Lichenibacterium dinghuense: one gene and its partner. The protein of the gene in region 2 interacts with the protein of the main gene of each other region in a pairwise test. Links are inferred from orthologs where the notes say so. Each region holds a gene or a part of one and is shown on either strand. Other genes may lie near its edges.

Evidence for each region.
Region 1: the proteins of L7N97_RS27105 (region 2) and L7N97_RS18930 interact in binary tests that used the Escherichia coli proteins (3 or more experiments, as listed by UniProt). The link is inferred for Lichenibacterium dinghuense from one-to-one orthologs.

What each region holds. Positions count from the first base shown.
Region 1 is NZ_JAJLMN010000001.1:3,964,883-3,968,092, reverse strand. The notes cover bases 225-3,210. They hold L7N97_RS18930 (P-II family nitrogen regulator), read left to right. Parts: upstream 225-1,541; coding sequence 1,542-1,880; downstream 1,881-3,210. Other genes in these bases: glnA (type I glutamate--ammonia ligase), read left to right, coding at 1,977-3,210; L7N97_RS18935 (NAD(P)H-hydrate dehydratase), read right to left, coding at 225-1,354. Outside these bases: more of L7N97_RS18935, read right to left, coding at 1-224. UniProt on the Escherichia coli protein: P-II indirectly controls the transcription of the glutamine synthetase gene (glnA). P-II prevents NR-II-catalyzed conversion of NR-I to NR-I-phosphate, the transcriptional activator of GlnA. When P-II is uridylylated to P-II-UMP, these events are reversed.
Region 2 is NZ_JAJLMN010000001.1:5,635,915-5,639,261, reverse strand. The notes cover bases 92-3,091. They hold L7N97_RS27105 (two-component system sensor histidine kinase NtrB), read left to right. Parts: upstream 92-1,018; coding sequence 1,019-2,164; downstream 2,165-3,091. Other genes in these bases: ntrC (nitrogen regulation protein NR(I)), read left to right, coding at 2,200-3,091; dusB (tRNA dihydrouridine synthase DusB), read left to right, coding at 92-1,022. In the rest of the region: more of dusB, read left to right, coding at 1-91; more of ntrC, read left to right, coding at 3,092-3,347.

The sequences.
Region 1 (3,210 bases), 1.7 Mb from region 2 along the record:
CCATGCCGGCCAGCACGTCGCCGCTCCCCGCCGTGGCGAGCCAGGGCGCGTCCTCGCCGGCGATCGCGGCGCGGCCGTCGGGGGCCGCCACGACCGTGTCGGGCCCTTTCAGCACCACCACGGCCCCGAGCCGCCGCGCCCCGGCCCGCGCGCGCTCGACCTTGGTGGGGGCATCGAGCACGCCGGCGGCGCCGTCGAACAGCCTGGCGAACTCGCCGTCGTGCGGCGTGACCACCACCGGCCCCCCCGCCCCGCGCACCAGCGCGGCCAGATCGTCGGCCCGGCCGGCGAAGAGCGTCAGCGCGTCGGCGTCGAGCACGGCCGCGCGCGGCGCCCCGCGGGGCTTCAGCGCCGCCGCGACCAGCGCCGGCGCGTCGGCGCCGTGGCCGAGGCCCGGCCCCATCACCACGGCGTTGAGACGCGCGTCGGCGAGGATGCCGGCCAAGGCCTCCGGCCCGTCGAAGGGCTTCAGCATCACGGCCGTGAGCTGCGCGGCGTGGATCGCCAGCGCGTCGGCGGGGCTCGCGACCGTGACGAGGCCGGCGCCGATCCGCAGCCCGCCGCGGGCCGACAGCCGCGCGGCGCCGAGCGTCGGCATCGGGCCCGACACGACGACGAGGTGCCCGCGGGTGTATTTGTGCCCGGCCGCGGCGGGGCGCGGGTAGTGGCGCTCCCAGAGGTCCGGCAGATCGTGGAACAGGGTCGCGCCGATGCCGTCCAGCACGGCCGGGTCGATGCCGATGTCGGCCAGCGTCACCGGCCCGCAGCGCTCGCGACCCGGCATCAACAGGTGGCCTGGCTTCAGGCGGAAGAAGGTCACGGTCTCGGTCGCGCGGACGGCGGGGCCCAGGGCGGCGCCGGACTCGCCCGACAGGCCGGACGGCAGGTCGACCGCCAGCACCGGCCGCCGCGCGGCCGCGACGCGCTCGACCAGCACGGCGGCGGCGCCGTCGAGCGGACGGGACAGGCCGGCGCCGAACAGGGCGTCGACCACGAGGTCGTGCGCGACGGGGTCGGCCCCGGCGGCGTCGCCGACCGGCCCGGCCCAGGCGGCCGCGGCCCCGGCCGCGTCGCCCCGGAGATGCTCAAGCGGCGCGAGCGCGGCCACGTCCACCGCGAAGCCGCGCCGCCGGAGCTCGGCCGCCGCCACGAAGCCGTCGCCGCCGTTGTTGCCGGGGCCGCAGAGCACCAGGGCGCGCCGGCCGCCCCGCGCGGCCAGCATGCGCTCCGCCGCGTCGGCGACGGCGCGGCCGGCCCGGTCCATCAGGACAGGGCCCGGCGTGCCGGAGGCGGCCGCGAGGCGGTCGGCATGGCCCATCTCGGCGGGCGTGAGGATCTCGATCGGGCGCTGCACGGCCGCACTCCCACAGTCGGCGGAACCGCCCGCGAAACCGGCGGTTCTCGCCACGATCCCGACACGTCGGGCTGAATCAGCCGTCGCGCGCGTGGCACGGGCGATGCTAAGCTCCGCGCATCGGCCGGGCCGCCCCCGCGGCGCCCGGTCCCGCAACGCTCGCGCCCCGGCACAGGTTGGACCCCGCATGAAGAAGATCGAGGCCATCATCAAGCCCTTCAAGCTCGACGAGGTGAAGGAGGCGCTGCAGGACGTGGGGCTGCAGGGCATCACCGTCACGGAGGCGAAGGGGTTCGGGCGCCAGAAGGGGCACACGGAGCTCTACCGCGGCGCCGAATACGTGGTCGACTTCCTGCCCAAGGTGAAGATCGAGATCGTGCTCGGCGACGACCTCGTGGACCGCGCCGTCGACGCCATCCGCCGCGCGGCGCAGACGGGGCGCATCGGCGACGGCAAGATCTTCGTGTCCACCATCGAGGGCGCGATCCGCATCCGCACCGGCGAGACCGGCAACGACGCGATCTGACGGGCCCGGGCGGCGGCGGGCCTTGCGCCGGCCGCGCGGGGCCTTGTAGTCCTCCGGCCGGCGGGGCGTCCCCGCGCGCCCGCACCGGAGCACAGCATGAAGACCGCACAGGATGTCCTGAGAGCCATCCGGGACCAGGACATCAAATACGTCGACTTCCGCTTCACCGACCCGCGCGGCAAGTGGCAGCACGTCACCTTCGACGTCTCCATCGTCGACGAGGACCTGTTCGCCGAAGGCGTGATGTTCGACGGCTCGTCGATCGCGGGCTGGAAGGCCATCAACGAGTCCGACATGACGCTCATGCCGGACCCCGAGACGGCCTGCATGGACCCGTTCTTCTCGGCCTCGACCCTGTCGATCGTGTGCGACGTGCTGGAGCCCGCCACCGGCGAGCCCTACGCCCGCGACCCCCGCGGCGTCGCCAAGAAGGCCGAGGCCTACCTGAAGTCCACCGGCATCGGCGACAGCGTCTTCGTCGGCCCCGAGGCCGAGTTCTTCGTCTTCGACGACGTGCGCTTCAAGGCCGACCCCTACAACACCGGCTTCGTGCTCGACGCGATCGAGCTGCCGTCCAACACCGACACGGTCTACGAGGGCGGCAACCTCGGCCACCGCATCCGCACCAAGGGCGGCTACTTCCCCGTGCCGCCGCTCGACTCGGCGCAGGACATGCGCGGCGAGATGCTGGCCGCCATGGCGTCGATGGGCGTCAAGGTCGAGAAGCACCACCACGAGGTGGCGTCCGCCCAGCACGAACTCGGCATGAAGTTTGACCGGCTGACGCTGATGGCGGACGGCATGCAGGCCTACAAGTACTGCGTCCACCAGGTCGCGCAGAGCTACGGCAAGTCGGCCACCTTCATGCCGAAGCCCGTGTTCGGCGACAACGGCTCGGGCATGCACGTGCACCAGTCGATCTGGAAGGACGGGGTGCCGTTGTTCGCGGGCGACAAGTACGCCGACCTCAGCCAGGAGTGCCTGTGGTACATCGGCGGCATCATCCGCCACGCGAAGTCGCTGAACGCCTTCACGAACCCGTCGACCAACAGCTACAAGCGGCTGGTGCCGGGCTACGAGGCGCCGGTGCTGCTCGCCTATTCGGCGCGCAACCGCTCGGCCTCGTGCCGCATCCCCTACACCAACAGTCCCAAGGCCAAGCGCGTCGAGGTCCGCTTCCCCGACCCGGCGGCGAACCCCTACCTGGCCTTCGCGGCGATGCTGATGGCGGGCCTCGACGGGATCCGGAACAAGATCGACCCCGGCGCCGCGATGGACAAGGACCTCTACGACCTGCCCAAGGCGGAGCTGGCGCAGATCCCCACCGTGT
Region 2 (3,347 bases):
ATGGAGCGCCGATCCGCCTCGGGCCGCGCACGCTGAGCGGCCGCGCGCTCCTGGCGCCGATGGCCGGCGTCACCGATCTCGGCATGCGCCGCGCCGCACAGCGCTTCGGCGCGTCCCTCACCGTGTCCGAGATGGTGGTCGGGGATCATCTGGCGCGCGGGGAGGCGGCGAGCCTCGCGCGGGCCGCCGGCGCCGGGCTCGACCCCCACGTGGTGCAGATCGCGGGCTGTCGCGCCGAGGCGCTGGCCGAGGGCGCCCGCGCCGCGGCGGAAGGGGGCGCCGTAGCGGTCGACATCAACATGGGCTGCCCCGCCAAGAAGGTGACGGGCGGCCTCGCCGGCTCCGCGCTGATGCGGGACCTCGACGCCGCCGTGGAGTTGATCCGCGCGACGGTGGCCGCGGTGACGGTGCCGGTCACCGTCAAGATGCGGCTCGGCTGGGACGACGCGGCCCGCAACGCGCCGGAGCTCGCGCGCCGGGCCGAGGCCGAGGGCGTCGCGCTCGTCACCGTTCACGGCCGCACGCGCCAGCAGTTCTACAAGGGCCGAGCCGACTGGGCCGCGGTGGCGGCCGTCAAGCGCGCCGTGTCGATCCCCGTGGTGGTCAACGGCGACTGCGCCTCCGTGGCCGACGCGCGCGCCATGCTGCGCGCGTCGGGCGCCGACGCCGTGATGGTCGGCCGGGCTGCGGTCGGGCGCCCCTGGCTCGTCGGCGAGATCGCGGCGGCGCTGCGCGGCGAGGCCTGGACGATGCCGTGCCTCGTCGATCGACGCGACGCGGCGCTGGAGCACTTCGATGCGCTCGTCGCGTGTTTCGGCCCCGAGAACGGCAACCGGCACGCCCGCAAGCACCTCGTCGCCTACGCGGAGCACCGCGCGGCCGAGCTGCGGGGCGACCCCGGCGCGGCGGCCGCCTGCGGGACGCTGCGGGCCGCGATGGCGACCAGCGGCGACCACCGGGCGACGCGCCGTATGCTGGCCGAGCTGTTCGACCTGAATGCCGACCTGGACATCGCCGCATGACCACGCCCGAACCGAGGTCGCCGGATCCCCGCGCCCACGGCGGCTTTGCCCAGGCCGGCGACGTGCTGAACCTCCTGCCGCACGCCGTGCTGACGGTCGAGGCCGACGGCGCCATCGTCGAGGCCAACGCGGCCGCCGAATCCTTCTTCGACATGAGCCGCGCGGTGCTCAGGCGCCACCGCCTCGGCGACGTCGTGCCCTTCGCGTCGCCGCTGCTGGCGCTGCTCGACCAGGCGGTGAAGCGCGGCGCGGCGCTGAACGAATACCAGGTCGACCTCGGCAACCCCAAGCTCGGCCCCGACCGCGTGGTCGACATCCACGTCAGCCCGATGGGGGAGCCGCGCGGCCGCGTGATGATCCTGCTGCAGGAACGGTCGATTGCCGCAAAATTCGACAGGCAGCTGACCCATCGAGGAGCAGCGCGCTCGGTTTCTGCCCTTGCGGCCATGCTGGCTCACGAGATCAAGAACCCGCTGTCCGGCATCCGCGGCGCGGCCCAGCTCCTGGAAACCGCGGTGGGCGACGAGGACCGCGCGCTGACGAGCCTCATCTGTGAGGAGACCGACCGCATCGTGAAGCTGGTCGACCGCATGGAGGCCTTCTCAGACCTCCGGCCCATCGAGCGCGAGAGCGTCAACATCCACGCCGTGCTCGACCACGTGAAGCGCGTGGCGCAGGCCGGCTTCGCGCGCCACATCCGCTTCGCCGAAACCTACGATCCGTCGCTGCCGCCGGTCTTCGGCAACCGCGACCAGCTGGTCCAGGTGTTCCTCAACCTCGTCAAGAACGCCGCCGAGGCCCTCGGCCCCGACACGATCGACGGCACGATCGAGCTGACCACGGCCTTCCGGCCCGGGGTGCGGCTGCGCACGCCGGGGTCGCCGACGCCGGTCAGCCTTCCACTCGAGTTCTGCGTGCGGGACAACGGCCCCGGCGTGCCGTCCGACATCGCCGCGCATCTGTTCGACCCCTTCGTGACGACGAAATCGTCCGGAACTGGCCTTGGACTTGCACTGGTGGCCAAGGTGATCGGCGACCACGGCGGGACCGTGGAATGCGAGTCCTATCCGCGCCGCACGACCTTCCGCGTCCTCCTGCCCATGTTCGCCGCGCGCGACGGACGGGGTGGCGGCGAAGCGTGAGCTCGCGGCGCACAGCGTAAAGGGAAGTACCGGCGATGAACGGCCATATCCTCGTCGCCGACGACGACACAGCGATCCGCACCGTGGTGAGCCAGGCCCTGTCGCGGGCCGGCTACGACGTCCGCACCACCGGCACGGCGGCCTCGCTGTGGCGCTGGGTGCAGGCGGGCGACGGCGACCTCGTGATCACCGACGTCGTCATGCCCGACGAGAACGCCTTCGAGCTGCTGCCGCGCATCAAGAAGCTGCGGCCCGACCTGCCCATCATCGTGATGAGCGCGCAGAACACCTTCATGACGGCCATCAAGGCCTCGGAGCGCGGCGCCTACGACTACCTGCCGAAGCCCTTCGACCTGAAGGAGCTGGTGGCGATCGTCGGCCGAGCCATGGCGGAACCGCGCCAGAAGGACACGCCGCAGGGCGAGGAACTCGACGCGATGCCCCTGATCGGCCGCTCGCCGGCCATGCAGGAGATCTACCGCACGCTGGCGCGTCTGATGCAGACCGACCTCACCGTGATGATCTCCGGCGAGTCCGGCACCGGCAAGGAGCTGGTCGCCCGCGCGCTGCACGACTACGGCAAGCGCAAGAGCGGCCCCTTCGTGGCCATCAACATGGCCGCCATCCCGCGCGACCTCATCGAATCCGAGCTGTTCGGCCACGAGAAAGGGGCCTTCACGGGCGCCAACACGCGCTCGGCCGGGCGCTTCGAGCAGGCTGAGGGCGGCACGCTGTTCCTCGACGAGATCGGCGACATGCCGATGGAAGCGCAGACGCGGCTCCTGCGCGTGCTCCAGCAGGCCGAATACACCACGGTCGGGGGCCGCACGCCGATCAAGACGAACGTCCGTATCGTCGCCGCCACCAACAAGGACCTGCGCGTCACCATCCAGCAGGGCCTGTTCCGCGAGGACCTGTTCTTCCGGCTCAACGTCGTGCCGATCCGGCTTCCTCCCTTGCGCGAGCGCGCCGAGGACATTCCGCACCTCGCGCGGCACTTCTTCACCGCCGCGGCCGCCGAGGGGCTGCCTTTGAAGCACATGGACACCGGCGCCCACGATCGCCTGAAGCGCTATCGCTGGCCCGGCAACGTGCGCGAGCTCGAAAACCTCGTGCGGCGCCTCGCGGCCCTCTACCCGCAGGAGGTCATCACCGCGCCGCTGGTCGAGGCGGAGCTGGGCCT